DNA from 2 places in the Sphaerisporangium cinnabarinum genome. Region 2 is predicted to be linked to the other one. Evidence: riboswitches for the same ligand, from Rfam matches in the RefSeq annotation. Region 2 holds a riboswitch; the other holds the start of a gene.

Region 1 (7,230 bases), on a different contig from region 2:
CCTCGTGCACGCGGGCGACCGTCGTCGGGAAGAGCACGTTGGGCGACCGGTGGAACCGGCACCCGGCCGGGCCCCCGGCCGTCGCCGGGGGCGCGGCCGCCCCGTCAGGAGCCGGCACGGTCCTGCAGGAAGCGCTCGACGTCGTCGAGCACGGCCTGCCCGCCGAGCGGCCCCACGCCGCTGATCCAGTACGACTGGTCCACGACGCGCACGTCGGGGAACGACGCGGCGTTGAGCGGGATCTCCGCGGGGATCGCGGACGCGTCGTCGGGGTCGGCGGCCGAGACGAGCACGAGGTCGGCGGCGGCCTCGGTCACGCGCTCCGGGGACAGGTCGACGGAGATGTCCTCGCCCCACTCCTGCGCCGGCGTCGTGAACCCGACGCACTCGAGCGTGCTGCCCGCGAACGACCGCGGCCCGTACGCGGACACGATGCCGTCGCGCGGGCGCAGGAGCTGCGCCGTCCCGGAGACGTCGTGGTCCTCCTGGAGCTGGGCGCACCGCGCGTCGTAGGCGTCGAGCAGGGCCTGGGCGTCCGCCTCGCGGCCGAGCGCGCGGCCGACGAGCAGCACGTTCTCCTGCCACGGGTCGGTCTGGGTCGCCATGAAGACGGTCGGCGCGACGCTCGCGAGCTGGTCGTACAGGTCGGAGTGGCGCGACTCCGTGCCGAGGATGAGGTCCGGCTCGAGCGCCGCGATGGCCTCGAGGTTCGGCTCGGGGACGGTCCCGACGACCTCGATCGCCTGCGCCTCCTCGCCGAGGTACGCGGGCACGCCCGCCTCGACGCTCAGCACGGCGGCACCCACGGGGACGACGCCGAGCGCGACGGCGGTGTCCGTCTCGACGGGCTCGAGCGTCACGACGCGCTGCGGCGCCGCGTCGAGCTCGACGGTCCCCCGCGCGTGCTCGACGGCGTACCCCGCCGCGGTGTCGGCCGGCGCCGGCGCACCGGTCGCCGCGGGCTCGGGGTCGGACGAGCACGCCGTGAGGAGGGTAGCGGCGAGCACGAGGGCGGTGGTGGTGACGCTGCGGCGCACGCGCGGGCTCGACGTGGTCCGGGAGATCGGCACAGGAGGTTCCTTCGTTGTGGGATAGGACTGCCTTACCTTACCCGGCTGACCGGGGTGGGTGACGCCGCGCTGGATACGATCACTGCATGTCCGGGCCCGTGTTCGCCGGCGCCGCCGCCGGTCTCGTCGTGGGCGTCCTGCTCACCCTCGGGCTCGTGCTCGCCTGGCGGCTCGCGCGCGGATCGCGCGAGCTCGGGAGCGACTCCGACCGGGCGACGTTCCGCACCCTCCACCTCGCGTCGCGCGCCGCGACGCACCTGCGCGACGGCCTCGACGGCGACGACGTCGGCCGCGCGGCCCGCTCCCTGCGCCAGCTCCTCGGCGCGGACGCGCTCGCCCTCGTCACGGCGGACGGCGCGGTCGCCCTCGACGGGAGCTCGACGCTCGAGCCCGACGCGCGGCGCGTCGCCGGGCGCGTCCTCGCGACGGGGCGGCGGCACGTCGAGAGCGGCGACGTCGAGGACGCCGTCGGGGCGCCCGTCGTCGCAGGCGGGCGCGTCGCCGGGGTCGTCGTCGCGTTCGCCGACACCGTGCGGCCGCCGCTCGTGCGCGCGACGGGCGAGGTGGCGCAGTGGTGCGCGGCGCAGCTCGAGCTCGCCGAGCTGGAGGCGTCGCGCACGGCGCTCGCCCAGGCCGAGCTCCGCGCGCTGCGCGCCCAGATCAGCCCGCACTTCGTCTACAACGCGCTCGGCGCCATCGCGTCGTTCATCAGCACCGACCCCGAGCGGGCGCGCGACCTCGTGCTCGACTTCGCCGACTTCACGCGCTACTCGTTCCGCGGGCGCGGCGACTTCACGACCCTCGCCGACGAGCTGCGCTCGATCCACTCCTACGTCGAGCTCGAGCGCGCCCGGTTCGGCGAGCGCCTCGCCGTCACCCTGCAGATCGCGCCGGAGTCGTTGACGGCCGTCATCCCCTTCCTCTCCGTGCAGCCCCTCGTCGAGAACGCGGTGCGCCACGGCCTGGAGCCGCGCGAGCACGGCGGGACGATCGTCATCACCGCGCGCGACGAGGGCACCCAGACGGAGATCACGGTCGAGGACGACGGCGTCGGCATGGACCCGGCCGTCGTGCGCGAGCTCCTCACGTCGCGCGACACGACGCACGTGGGCCTGCGCAACGTCGACACCCGCGTGCGCCAGCTCTACGGCGACGACCACGCGCTCGACATCGAGACCGCGCCCGGCTCGGGCACGCTCGTGCGCCTGCGCGTCCCGCGGTCGCAGCCGCTGCACGAGACGGAGGTGAGCGTGCCGTGACCGCCCCGGACCCGGCCGGCGGCGTCCCGGACGGGGCGAGGGACGCCGTCGGGCTGGACGTGCTCGTCGCCGACGACGAGCGGCCCGTGCTCGACGAGCTCGTGGGCCTGCTCCGCCGCGACCCGCGCGTGCGCACCGTGCGCGGGGTCGCGAGCGGCTCGGAGGCGCTGCGCGAGCTCTCGTCGCGCACGGTGGACGCGGCGTTCCTCGACATCCACATGCCGGGGCTGACCGGCCTCGACCTCGCCCGCGCGCTCTCCCGGTTCGCCGACCGCCCGGCGGTCGTGTTCGTCACCGCCGACGAGGCGCGCGCGCTGGAGGCGTTCGACGTCGAGGCCGTCGACTACGTCCTCAAGCCCGTGCGGCGCGAGCGGCTCGCGCGGGCCGTCGACCGCGTCGTCGAGCGGGTCGCGGAGCGCACCGCGGCGGGGCGCGCCCCCGCGACCGACGCGGCAGCGCCCGCCAGCGCCGCCGCTCCCTCGCCCGCGGCCGGTGGCCCGGCGGGAGGCGCCGCACCGGCCGACGAGACGCTCGTCGTGACGGTCGGCACGACGACGCGGCTCGTCCGGCGCAGCGCGGTGCGGTGGGTGCAGGCGCAGGGCGACTACTCCCGGCTCGTGACGGACACCGAGCAGTTCCTCGTGCGCGAGCCGCTCTCCGACCTCGAGGAGCGGTGGGCGCCCGCGGGGTTCCTGCGCGTGCACCGGTCGTACCTCGTGGACCGCGCGGCCGTGACCGCGGCGCGGTTCGGCGGGGCGCAGCCCGCGCTCGTCGTCGCCGGGCACGAGGTCCCGGTGAGCCGCCGCATGGTGCCCGCGGTCCGCGAGGCGCTCCTCGGGCCGCACCGGGGTGCGCCGTGACGGGCACCGACCCGCGCCGCGACGCGCGCGTGCGCGTCCGGTCCACGGACGTCCCCGCCGCGAGCCCCGGCCCTCGCCCCGGCCCCGGTGAGGGCTCCGCCCCGCGGGGCGGCGCGGCGTCGGCCACGGCGCGGACCGGCGAACCGGACGACGCCGCGACCGCGTACACGCGCGGGCTCGTCCGGGCCCAGCTCCGGCTCGGGCTGGCGTGCGTGGCGTCGTTCCTCGCCGTCGTCACGCTGCTCACGGTGACGATGAGCGGCGTGCCCGCGCTGGACGACGTCGTGGTGCTCGGCGTGCCGCTGCCGTGGCTCGTGCACGCGTACGGCTTCTACCCCGTGATCGTCGCGTTCGCGGTCGTCTTCGCGGTCGCGGCGGCGCGCAACGAGCGCCGGTACCGCGCGCTCGCCGAGGGAGTGACGCCCGACGAGCCCGGCCCCGACGACGGCGGTGCGCCGTGACCAGCGCGCTGCCCCTCGTCGCGATCGCGCTGCTCCTGCTCGCGACCGGGCTCATCGGGTTCTACGGCCTGCGGATCTCGCGCACCACGAGCGACTTCTTCGTCGCGTCGCGCACCGTGCGGCCGGTCTGGAACGCGTCGGCGATCAGCGGCGAGTACCTGTCCGCGGGCACGTTCCTCGGGCTCTCGGGCCTCGTGCTGCTGTCCGGCGCGGAGGCGTTCTGGTTCCCCGTCGGGTACGCGGCGGGCTACCTGCTCGTCCTGCTGTTCGTCGCGGGCCCCCTGCGGCGCAGCGGCGCGTACACGATCCCCGACTTCGTGCACGCCCGGCTCGACTCCGTGGTCGCGCGCCGCGTGACGAGCGTGCTCGTGCTCGTCATCGGGTGGCTCTACGTGGTCCCGCAGCTCCACGGGGCGGCGCTCGTCATCACGAGCGTGGCCCCGGTGCCGCCGTGGGTCGGCTCGGTGGGGATCGCGGTCGTGGTGAGCGCCGTCGTCGCCGCGGGCGGGATGCGCTCCATCACGTTCGTCCAGGCGTTCCAGTTCTGGGTCAAGCTCACCGCCCTCGCGGTGCCGCTCGTCGTCGTGCTCATGGCGCTCGGCGGGGCGTTCGAGCCCGGCGGCGCCGTCGTCACGTTCGACCCCGCCGCCGTGTTCCCCCACGAGGCCGGGCCGGGCGGCCTCGACGCGTACGCCACCGTCTCGCTCCTGCTCGCCCTCCTGCTCGGCACGACCGGCCTGCCGCACGTCCTCGTGCGCTTCTACACCTCGCCCGACGGCGGCTCGGCCCGCCGCACGACCGTCGTCGTGCTCGTCATGATCAGCGTGTTCTACATGGTGTCGAGCACGCTCGGGCTCGTGGCGCGGGTCGTCGCGCCCGACCTCGCGGCGCCCGGGGTGGCGGACACCGTCGTCCTCGCGCTGCCGACCCGCCTCGTGCCCGGGCTCGGCGGCGAGCTCCTCGCCGCGCTCGTCGTCGCCGGGGCGTTCGCCGCGTTCCTCGGGACGTCGTCGGGGCTCGTGGTCGCGCTGGCGGGCGTCGTGAGCCAGGACCTGTTCGGCGGCACCGTGCGGTCCTTCCGCTGGTCGGCGGTCGCGTGCACGCTCATCCCGCTCGCGTTCGCGCTCGTCACCATCCCGCAGGGCCTCGTGACGAGCGTCGGGACGGTGTTCGTCTTCGCGGCGTCGGCCCTGTCCCCCGTGATCCTGCTCGGCGTGTGGTGGCGCGGCCTCACCGCGCGCGGCGCGGTGGCGGGCATGGTCGTGGGCGCCGTCCTGTGCGCGACGGCGCTGCTCGCGTCGTCCGCGCTCGTCGCCGCGGGGTACGGGAGCCCGTCCGGCGACACGGCCGACGGCGTACCCGGCGTCGTGCGCGCCCTGCTCGCCCAGCCCGCCGCGTGGACCATCCCGCTCGCGACGGCGACCGTCGTCGTCGTGTCGCTCCTCGACCGGCGCGGCCCGCCGCTGCGCACCGACCGGTTCCTCCGCCGTCTGCACGTGCCCGAACGCCGGAGGGCCTGAGACTCGTCGCACCGGGAGCGCCGACGACCCTCCGCATCTCACCTGGCGGGCGCTCTCGACCGCATGTCGGATGGGTCGTAGGATCGTGGCAACCATCCAGAGCGGTCGAGAGTCCTGGCTCGACGACACCGCAGCAACCCGCCGACGGAAGCCTCCCGAGGACAAAGGTGCTAACGCCAGGGTCGATGGAGTGACGCATGACCTCAGAGGCATCCTTCGCGCACCGTCCGGGCCGTCCGCGGCCGACGGTGTCGTTCGAGCTCATGCCCCCGCGCCGACCGGACGCGGCCCCGAAGTTCTGGGAGACGGCACGCCGTCTCGTCGCGACGCACCCCGACTTCGTGTCCGTGACGTACGGCGCCGCGGGCACCGACCGCGCGACCGCGCGCCAGGTCGTCGGACGTCTGCTCCAGGGCACGCCCGTGCTGCCGATCGCGCACCTCACGTGCGTCGGGGCGTCGCGCGAGGACGTGGAGTCGGTCATCACCGACTTCCTCGACGAGGGCGTGCGGAGCTTCCTCGCGCTGCGGGGCGACCCGCCGCGCGACCAGCCGGACTGGCAGCCCGCGCCCGACGGCGTCCGGTCGTCGACCGAGCTCGTCGCCCTGCTGCGCGAGGTCGAGGCGTCGCGCTGCGCGTCCGACCCGGCCGTCGCGCTGCGCGGCGCGGCCCGGCCGCTGACGATCGCCGTCGCGACGTTCTGCGACGGCAATCCCGCCGCCGGCACGACCCGCACCCAGGAGGTGCGCCGCCTGTGGCAGAAGCAGCAGGCCGGCGCGAGCTTCGCGATCACGCAGCTCTTCTACGACGCGTCGTCGTACACCGACTTCGTCGCCGAGGCCCGTGCGGCCGGCGTGACGATCCCCATCCTCGCCGGGCTGCTGCCCACGACGGAGCCCGCGCGGCTCCGTCGCGTCGAGGAGCTCACGGGCGTGCGCGCGCCCCAGCACCTGCTGGACGCGCTCGACGCCCTGCCCGACCCGGAGGCGCAGCACGCCTACGGGATCGCGTACTCGGTCGACCTCGCGCAGCGCGTCCTCGACGCGGGCACGCCCGGTCTGCACGTGTACACGTTCAACAAGCACCGCGCCGCTCTTGACCTGCTCGAGGGTGTCCACCTCGGCGGCGGGTCGGGCGGGACCGGGGGCGGCGCCAGCGCCGCCGCCGCCCCGCTCGTCCCGGACCTGGCCAGCGGGCCGTGGGTCACCGGCACCTCCCTGCCCCCGACGAGCGCCGCCACGCACGGCGCGCCCGTCTGACCGGTCCTCCGGACCAGCAAGAGGTTTCGATCATGGCCACTTCCGTACCCTCCCCTACCCAGAACCCGGTCGGATTCCCCGCCGGGACCGTGCTCGGCTACCCGCGCATCGGGCGCCGCCGCGAGCTGAAGAAGGCCGTCGAGGCGTTCTGGGCCGGCAAGACGTCGGCCGAGGAGCTCGAGGCCACGGCCCGCGGGCTGCGCCTCGCGACCGTGCGCCGCCTCGTCGAGCTCGGCCTCGGCGCCGACGACGCGTCCGTCCCCGGCACGTTCTCCTACTACGACCAGGTGCTCGACGTCGCCGCGTCCCTCGGTGCCGTGCCGTCGCGGTTCGCGTCGCTGGTCGACGACGCGGGCCGCCTCGACCTCGCGGGCTACTTCACCGTGGCCCGGGGGCAGGGCGATGACGCCCCGCTCGAGATGACCAAGTGGTTCGACACGAACTACCACTACCTCGTGCCCGAGATCGGCCCGGACACCCCGATCCGGTTCGTCGACGACCGCGTCGTCCGCGAGTTCGTCGAAGCGAAGGAGGCCGGCGTCGTGACGCGGCCCGTCGTCGTCGGGCCGGTGACGTTCCTCGCGCTGTCCAAGGCCGCGGACGACGCGCCCGCCGGGTACTCGCCGCTCGATCGTCTGGACGACGTCGTCGCCGCCTACGCCGACCTGCTGCGTGCGCTCGCCGCGACCGGCGCGCCGTGGGTGCAGCTCGACGAGCCGATCCTCGTCACCGACCCGGCGAACGCCGAGGAGCTCACCGAAGCGGTCGAGAGGGCATACCGCGCGCTCGCGACCGACCTCC
Region 2 (7,230 bases):
ACGACGTCGGCCCCGAGCTCGAGCGGCCGCTGCAGCAGCGGGGTCGCGAACACGTTGTCGAGCACGACGACCGCGCCCGCGGTGTGCGCGAGCTCGCTCACGCGCCGCGCGTCGACGATGTCCTGCATGGGGTTGGACGGCGTCTCGAAGAAGACGACGTCCGCGGGGGTGGACAGCGCCTCCTCCCACTGCGACAGCACGTGACCGTCGACGTAGTCCGTCCGCACGCCCCACTTCGCGAAGATCTCGTCGAAGATGACGAGGCTCGACCCGAAGAGCGCGCGCGCCGCGACGATGCGCGACCCGGACCGCACCAGCGCCGCGAGCGCCGTGAACACGGCAGACATGCCGGACGCCGTCGCGTAGCACGCCTCCGCGCCCTCCAGGAGGCGCAGACGCTCCTCGAACGTGTGCACGGTGGGGTTGCCGTACCGCGAGTAGACGAACCGGTCGAGCTCTCCCTGGAACGCGGCCTCGGCGTCCGCCGCGCGGTCGTACGTGTAGCCCTGGGTGAGGAACAGCGCCTCGGACGTCTCCTGGAACTCGGTGCGCGCGTGACCGCCGCGCACGGCGAGCGTCGCGGGGCGGGCGCTCGCGGGCAGGGGCTTGCGGCCGGAGCCGCCGGGCACGCTCCCGGGCACGGCCGCGCTCACCGGGCGGCCTCGTCGAACGTCGTGGTGGGCAGCCCGCGGACCTTCCAGCCTTCGACGTCCCGCAGGCCCGAGAATCCCTGGGCCCCCTCGAAGCCCTCGAGCACGTTGTACGACGGCCCGAGCCCGGCGGCCGTGGCCGCGCGCGCCGCGCCGATCGACCGCTGGCCCGAGCGGCACAGGAACACGACGGGACGCTCGTCGCCGGGCGTCAGGCCCGCCTCGACGAGCTGGTCCAGGAACCGCGGGTTGGGGCCCGTCGGGGTCACCCACTCGTCGAACACGACGTCGCGACCGAGCTCCGTGGCGTCGGGCACGCCGATGGTGCGCCACTCGCCCTCCGTGCGGACGTCCACGAGCACGGCGCGCTCGTCGTGCGCGAGCAGGTCCCACGCCTGCTGCGGGGTGAGGTCGCCGGCGTAGCCGACGGCGGGTCGCGCGTCGGGCAGCGCCGACCCCGCTGCCGACGCCTGCTGGGACTGGTCGCTCATGAGAGTCCTCCTCCATCGATCGTGGCAGTAGCACCCTGCGCCCGGCCGCCGAGGCGGTCCGGGGGGTTGCTGCGGCGTCGACGTGCCACGTCACTCGGCCGCTCCGGATGGTTGGCTCGGATCGTACGCCACGCGTCCGACGCGCGGAACGCCCGTCTCGGGGACCGGCGTCGGGGCGGGGGTGCCCGACGCCGCGCGGCCCCGGCCGCAGCCCCCGGCGTTGCATGCCACGTCCCGCCATCCGAGACGCCGTGACCACCGGTTGACACGCTGCGGTGCTCACGGACATCCTGGTCGACAGGTCATGAGTGCCAGCGCGAAACCCCGGTTTGCTGGCCGGCAACCCTCCTCTCGCGGCGGGGTGCCCCGGGTGACGACCAGGCCGCACGCCGACCGGCGGGTGGCAAGCGCGGGGAGGTTCTCCCCGGACGACCCTGGAGGACTGTGCCATGACTGCTCTCGCGGACGTCTCGTGTCCCACCGACGCCCCGGCCCCTGTCCTCACGGCGCTCGCCGACGCGCCCGCGCTCCTGCCCGTCGTCGGCGGGGACACGCTCGTCCCGCTCGTCGACGGCCGCAGCGTCCCGTACGCGAACCTCGACGTCGCGGCGTCGGCCCCGGCGCTGCGCTCGGTGGCCGACCGCGTGACCGAGGTGCTGCCGCTCTACGCGAGCGTGCACCGCGGCGCGGGCTACCTGTCGCAGGTCTCCACGGCGCTCTACGAGGCGTCGCGGCGCACGATCGGCGCGTTCGTCGGCGCGCGCGAGGACGACGTCACGGTCGTCACGCGCAACACGACCGACTCGCTCAACCTGCTCGCGGGCTGCGTCCCGGCGAACGCGGACGGCACGCCCGGGCGCGTGCTCGTCCTCGACGTAGAGCACCACGCGAACCTGCTGCCGTGGCAGCGCACGGGCGGCGCGACGGTCCTCGCGGGCGGCGCGTCCGTCGCGGAGACGCTCTCGGGCCTGCGCACCGAGCTCGCGCGCTTCCCGTACGCGCTCGTCGCCGTGACCGGCGCGTCCAACGTCACGGGCGAGTCCCTGCCGATCACCGAGGTCGTCCGCGCCGCGCACGACGCCGGCGCGCGCGTCGTGCTCGACGGCGCCCAGCTCGTCCCGCACCGCGGGTTCTCGCTCGCCGCGTCGGGCGCCGACTACGTCGCCTTCTCGGGGCACAAGACCTACGCGCCGTTCGGCGCGGGCGCGCTCGTCGGGCGTCGTGACTGGCTCGACGCGGGCACGCCCTACCTCGCGGGCGGCGGCGCCGTGCGTCACGTCGCGGTGACCGGGACCCAGTGGCAGACGGCGCCCGCGCGCCACGAGGCCGGCTCGCCGAACGTGGTGGGCGCCGCGGCGCTCGCGGCGGCGTGCGACGCGCTCGCCGCGCTCGACCCGGCCGACCTGCACGCGCACGAGGCGGCGCTGCGCACGGCCCTCGTCGCGGGCCTCGAGGCCGTCCCCGGTGTCCGGGTCGTGCGCGTCTGGGACGACGCCGTCGACCCGGTCGGCGTCGTGACGTTCGCCGTCGAGGGCCACGATCCGGGCCTCGTCGCCGCCTACCTCTCGGCCGAGCACGGCATCGGCGTGCGCGACGGGCGGTTCTGCGCGCACCCGCTGCTCGCGCGCCTCGGTTACGACGCGGGCGCGATCCGCGCCTCGGTGGGCGTCGGGACGACGGGCGCGGACGTCGTGCGCCTCGTCGAGGCCGTGCGCGCGTACGTCGAGCAGGGCCCGGCGACCCGGTACGAGGTCGTCGACGGCTGCTGGGCCGTCGTGGACGACCCCCGCCCGGTCCCCGCGGGGTCCGGCCTGGAGGGTCTCTTCGCGACCGCCGCGGCGGGCTTCCTCGCCGACGCCGCGGGCTGCGGACCGGCCGTCTGACCGGCGTCGGCGGCCGACGGGGGAGCCCGTTCACCGGGCCGTCGCCGAGCGTTGTCCACCGCGTCGCCGGACCCTCTTGGCGCGGTGTTCCGCGTGTGCTCTGATATGCGCTGTGCTGCACGACGTCGTCCTCTCGGGGCACGGTTTCCGCCTGGAACCGCTGGCCCTGGAGCACGCTGAGACGCTGGCCGGCCTCGTCGACGAGGCGATGTGGTCAGGCATGAGCATCCCCCTGCCCTACGGGGTCGCGGGGATGGCCGATCTCGTGGCCGCGACGCGCGCGGCCCCGGACCTCACGGGCTTCGTCGTGCGCACCGTCGACCCCGACGGCGCGCCCGGCGCCGTGCTCGGCAGCACGGCGTTCCGCGACCTGTCGCTCGTCGACCGCCGCGTGGAGGTGGGCCGCACGTTCTACGCGCGCTCCACGTGGGGGAGCCTCGTCAACCCCGTGACGAAGTGGCTCCTGCTGCGCCACGCGTTCGAGACGTGGGACGTGCACCGGGTCGGCTTCCGCGTCGACACGCGCAACGAGCGCTCGCTGGGCGCGATGCGCCGTCTCGGCGCCCACGAGGAGGGCGTCATGCGCGGCCACCGCACCGCGCCCGACGGGACGCGCGCCGACTCCGTGCTCTTCTCGATCCTCGCGCCCGAGTGGCCCGGGGTCGAGGTGGGCCTCCTCGCGCGGATCACCGCCCCGCGCGTCGTCCCGGTGCTCGCGCCGGCGGCGCCGGCGGACGTCCGGCCGCTCGCCGCGTCCTGACCCACCCCGCCCGGGCGGTCCTGCCCTGAGCGTTCCGCCCCGATCGCCGCGAGCGCACGGTCCCGGAGACGCCGCGAGGGCCCCGCCGAAGCGGAGCCCTCGTGGTCGAACGGTGGAGCATCTCAGCGGTCGAACGCGTCCTTGACGTCGTCGCCCGCCTGCTTGACGTTGGCCTTGGCCTGGTCGCCCTGGCCCTCGGCCTCGAGCCGCTCGTTGTCCGTGAGCTTGCCCGCGCCTTCCTTGAGCTTGCCACCCGCCTCTTCAGCGGCGTGCTTGGCCTTGTCTCCGAGTCCCATGGGTGCTCCTCTCGTCGGTACCTCTCGACCGTAACCACGGTCGGCCGGGCTCGCACGCCGTCGGGGCACGGGCGGTGTGGTGGGATGTGCGGGTGCAGCACGACACCGTCCTCGAAGGCTTCGGCGTCCGTCTCGAACCGCTCGCCGCGACCCACGCGCCCGCGCTCGGCGCCCTCGTCGACGACGGCATCTGGGCGGGCATGTCCAGCGCCGTGCCGCGCGGCACGGAGGCGATGGAGGGCTACGTGCGCGACGCGGTCGCCGCGCCGGGCCGGCTCGCGTTCGCGGTCCTGGGCGCTCCCGGCGCTCCCGGTGCTCCCGGTGCTCCGGGTGCGGACGGCGAGGCCGCCGACGCCGCGGTCCGCGGCTCGACGTCGCTCTACGAGTGGGTGCCGTCCCAGGGCCGTATCGAGCTCGGGTCCACGTTCTACGCGCGCGAGTGGTGGGGCGGGACGACGAACCCGGCGTGCAAGTACCTCCTGCTGCGGCACGCGTTCGAGGACCTCGGGGTCGCGCGCCTCGCGCTCCGCGCCGACGCCCGCAACAGCCGGTCCCTCGGGGCGATCCGGCGCCTGGGCGCGGTGCCCGAGGGCGTGCTGCGCAGCCACCGCGTGGCGCCCGACGGCTCCCGCCAGGACACCGCCTACTTCTCCATCCTCCGTGACGAGTGGCTGACCGTCCGCGACGGGCTGCTCGCCCGCATGTCCTGACCGGCCGGCGCGTCGACCACGAGCCTGCGCGGCGTCGAGCACGGGGTCGGTGTCGTCATGCGCTCGAGAACGACACCGACCCCGTGCTCGGCAGCGGGACCGTCAGGGGCGCGGGGTGACGCGGCCCGCGAGGTGGAGGCGGCCCTTGCCGTCCCACGCCTGGTAGGCGATGCCCATGCCGGGGTCGCCCGCGCCGTCGGGCACGGCCGCCGCGACCTGCCCGACGGCGTCCCGCACCTCGGCGGGCACGTCGCCCGCCGGGCGGAGCGCGACGTCGACCGTGCCGGGCAACAGCACCGGCTTGGCGAACGTGACGGTCCAGTCGTAAGCGTCGCCGCGACCGGGGCCCGCCTCGGCGAGCGCCCGCGCGGCGGTGTACATGCCGTGCGCGATGGCCCGCGGGAACCCGAACGCCTTGGCGCCCAGCGCCGAGGTGTGGATCGGGTTGCGGTCGCCGGACACGGCCGCGTACGCGCGGCCGGTCCCCGCGCCGAGCGCCCACCGCGCGGTGGGCAGGGGCGGGACGAACGCGGCCGGTCCCTCGGTGTCGGCCGGGGCGGGGCCGCCCGGGAGGGACGCGCCCTTCGCGAGGTACGTCGAGACGCCCCGGTAGGCGAGCGTCGTCGCGGCCAGCCCGCTGCCCGCGGCGCGCTCGTCGTCCGTGCGCAGCACCGAGATCTCCGTGACGAGGTCCACCTGGACACCGCGGCGGTGCGGGCGCAGGTCCTGCGCCCACGCGCGGACCTCGAGCGCGTCCCCGAGCCGCACCGGACGCAGCACGGACACCGAGTTCGCGAGGTGCACCATGCCGAGCAGCGGGAGCGGGAAGTCGGCCCGCACCATGACGGCCGTCGCGAGCGGGAACCCCAGCACGTGCAGGTACCCGGCGGGCAGCACGTCCGACGGCGCCTCGCCCACGAGCCGCGCGTACCGCGCGAGGTGCGCGGCGCTGCCCACGTGGCCCGGCGCCGCGTCGTCGCCCGTCGGGACGGCCGCGACCCGGTACGTGACGTCCGGGAGGGCGAGCTCCGTGGGGCCGCCCCGGACGGGGAGCCGGTGCGCCGCCGCGATCCGGCCGGACGCCGCGAGCCCGCGCACGTACAGGCCGCCCAGCCCCGGGACGGCGGGCAGCGTCTCGACGCGCGCCGGGGCGCCCGCGGGCGCCGTCACCGGCCCACCACGTTCTGCCCGCACACGCGCAGCACCTGCCCGTTGACGCCCCCGGCCGCGGGCGACGCGAGGAACGCGATCGCCTCGGCCACGTCGACGGGCTGGCCGCCCTGCTGGAGCGACGCGACGCGGCGCGCGACCTCGCGCTGCACGAACGGGATCGACGCCGTCATGTCCGTCTCGATGAAGCCCGGCGCGACGGCGTTCGCCGTCCCGCCCGGACCGTCGGGTGCCGCGAGCAGGCGGGCGAACGCGCGCGTGTGCCCGATGACGCCCGCCTTCGAGAACGCGTAGTTCGCCTGGCCGCGGTTGCCCGCGATGCCGCTCGTCGAGGCGAGCGACACGACGCGCGGCGCGGAGGAGAACCCGTTCGCGCCGAGCAGGTACTCCGTGATCCGCAGCTGCGCGGCGAGGTTCACCGCGACCACCGCGTCCCACTTGTCGGGGGACATGTTGGCGAGCAGCTTGTCCCGCAGGATGCCGGCGTTGTGCACGAGGACGTCGAGCCCGCCGTGCCGTGCGCGGGCGTGCTCGAGGATCCGGGCGCCCGCGTCGTCGGCGGTCACGTCGAGCTGCAGCGCCGTGCCCTTGATCTCGTTCGCGACCCGGGCGAGCGCCTCGCCCGCAGCGGGCACGTCCACCACGACGACCTTCGCGCCGTCGCGCGCGAGCGTCCGGGCGACCTGCGCCCCGATGCCGCGGGCCGCGCCCGTGACGACGGCGACCTTGCCGGCGAGCGGCTGGTCGAGGTCGGCGGAGCCGCTGCCGGAGGCGCTGTCGGACGCGCTCGGGCCCACCCGGAGGAGCTGGCCGTCGACGAACGCGGACTTCGCCGAGAGGAAGAACCGGAGGGTCGCGAGGACGCTCGGGCTGTCGACGGGGGCGTCGTCGGTCACCTGGACGCCGTTGGCGGTCGCCCCGTAGCGCAGCTCCTTGGCGACGGACCGCAGGAACCCGTCGACGCCCTCGCGGGCGGCGGCGAGCTCGGGGGAGTCGGTGTCGGCGGGGGCGCGCGAGATCGTCACGACGCGGCCGTTCGGCGCGAGGCGGCGGAGCGTCGCGGAGAGCGCCATGACGGGCGCGGACGCGTCCTGCGGCCGCTCGATCCCGCTGAGCACGACGACGACCGCGCCCCAGCGGGTCGTGTCGTCCGGGGTCTGGCGGACGTCGAGGTCCCAGGCGAGCAGGGCCTCGGCGACGAGGTCGGCGTCGTCGCGCACGCCGGGCGTGCCGCCGAGCACGAGCACGGGCCCGACGGTGAGCGGGTCGC

What was found. Region 2 has a riboswitch for S-adenosylmethionine ahead of ACZ4MO_RS02265 (aminotransferase class V-fold PLP-dependent enzyme). Riboswitches for the same ligand answer to the same signal wherever they lie in the genome.
Region 1: another riboswitch for S-adenosylmethionine. It lies ahead of ACZ4MO_RS17730 (methylenetetrahydrofolate reductase); the one in region 2 lies ahead of ACZ4MO_RS02265 (aminotransferase class V-fold PLP-dependent enzyme).

Annotation. Positions count from the first base shown of each region.
Region 1 is NZ_JBVHRG010000013.1:51,244-58,473, forward strand. Features, by position in the region: gene ACZ4MO_RS17700 (siderophore-interacting protein) at 1-118, opposite strand, end outside; gene ACZ4MO_RS17705 (ABC transporter substrate-binding protein) at 105-1,070, opposite strand; gene ACZ4MO_RS17710 (histidine kinase) at 1,157-2,329, shown strand; gene ACZ4MO_RS17715 (LytR/AlgR family response regulator transcription factor) at 2,326-3,189, shown strand; gene ACZ4MO_RS17720 (heavy metal transporter) at 3,186-3,650, shown strand; gene ACZ4MO_RS17725 (sodium:solute symporter family transporter) at 3,647-5,170, shown strand; SAM riboswitch class I at 5,260-5,362, shown strand; gene ACZ4MO_RS17730 (methylenetetrahydrofolate reductase) at 5,368-6,429, shown strand; gene metE (5-methyltetrahydropteroyltriglutamate--homocysteine S-methyltransferase) at 6,462-7,230, shown strand, end outside.
Region 2 is NZ_JBVHRG010000001.1:511,451-518,680, forward strand. Features, by position in the region: gene ACZ4MO_RS02255 (O-succinylhomoserine sulfhydrylase) at 1-653, opposite strand, end outside; gene ACZ4MO_RS02260 (rhodanese-like domain-containing protein) at 650-1,141, opposite strand; SAM riboswitch class IV at 1,442-1,557, shown strand; gene ACZ4MO_RS02265 (aminotransferase class V-fold PLP-dependent enzyme) at 1,591-3,024, shown strand; gene ACZ4MO_RS02270 (GNAT family N-acetyltransferase) at 3,137-3,784, shown strand; gene ACZ4MO_RS02275 (CsbD family protein) at 3,907-4,080, opposite strand; gene ACZ4MO_RS02280 (GNAT family N-acetyltransferase) at 4,173-4,790, shown strand; gene ACZ4MO_RS02285 (MaoC/PaaZ C-terminal domain-containing protein) at 4,893-5,960, opposite strand; gene ACZ4MO_RS02290 (3-oxoacyl-ACP reductase) at 5,957-7,230, opposite strand, start outside.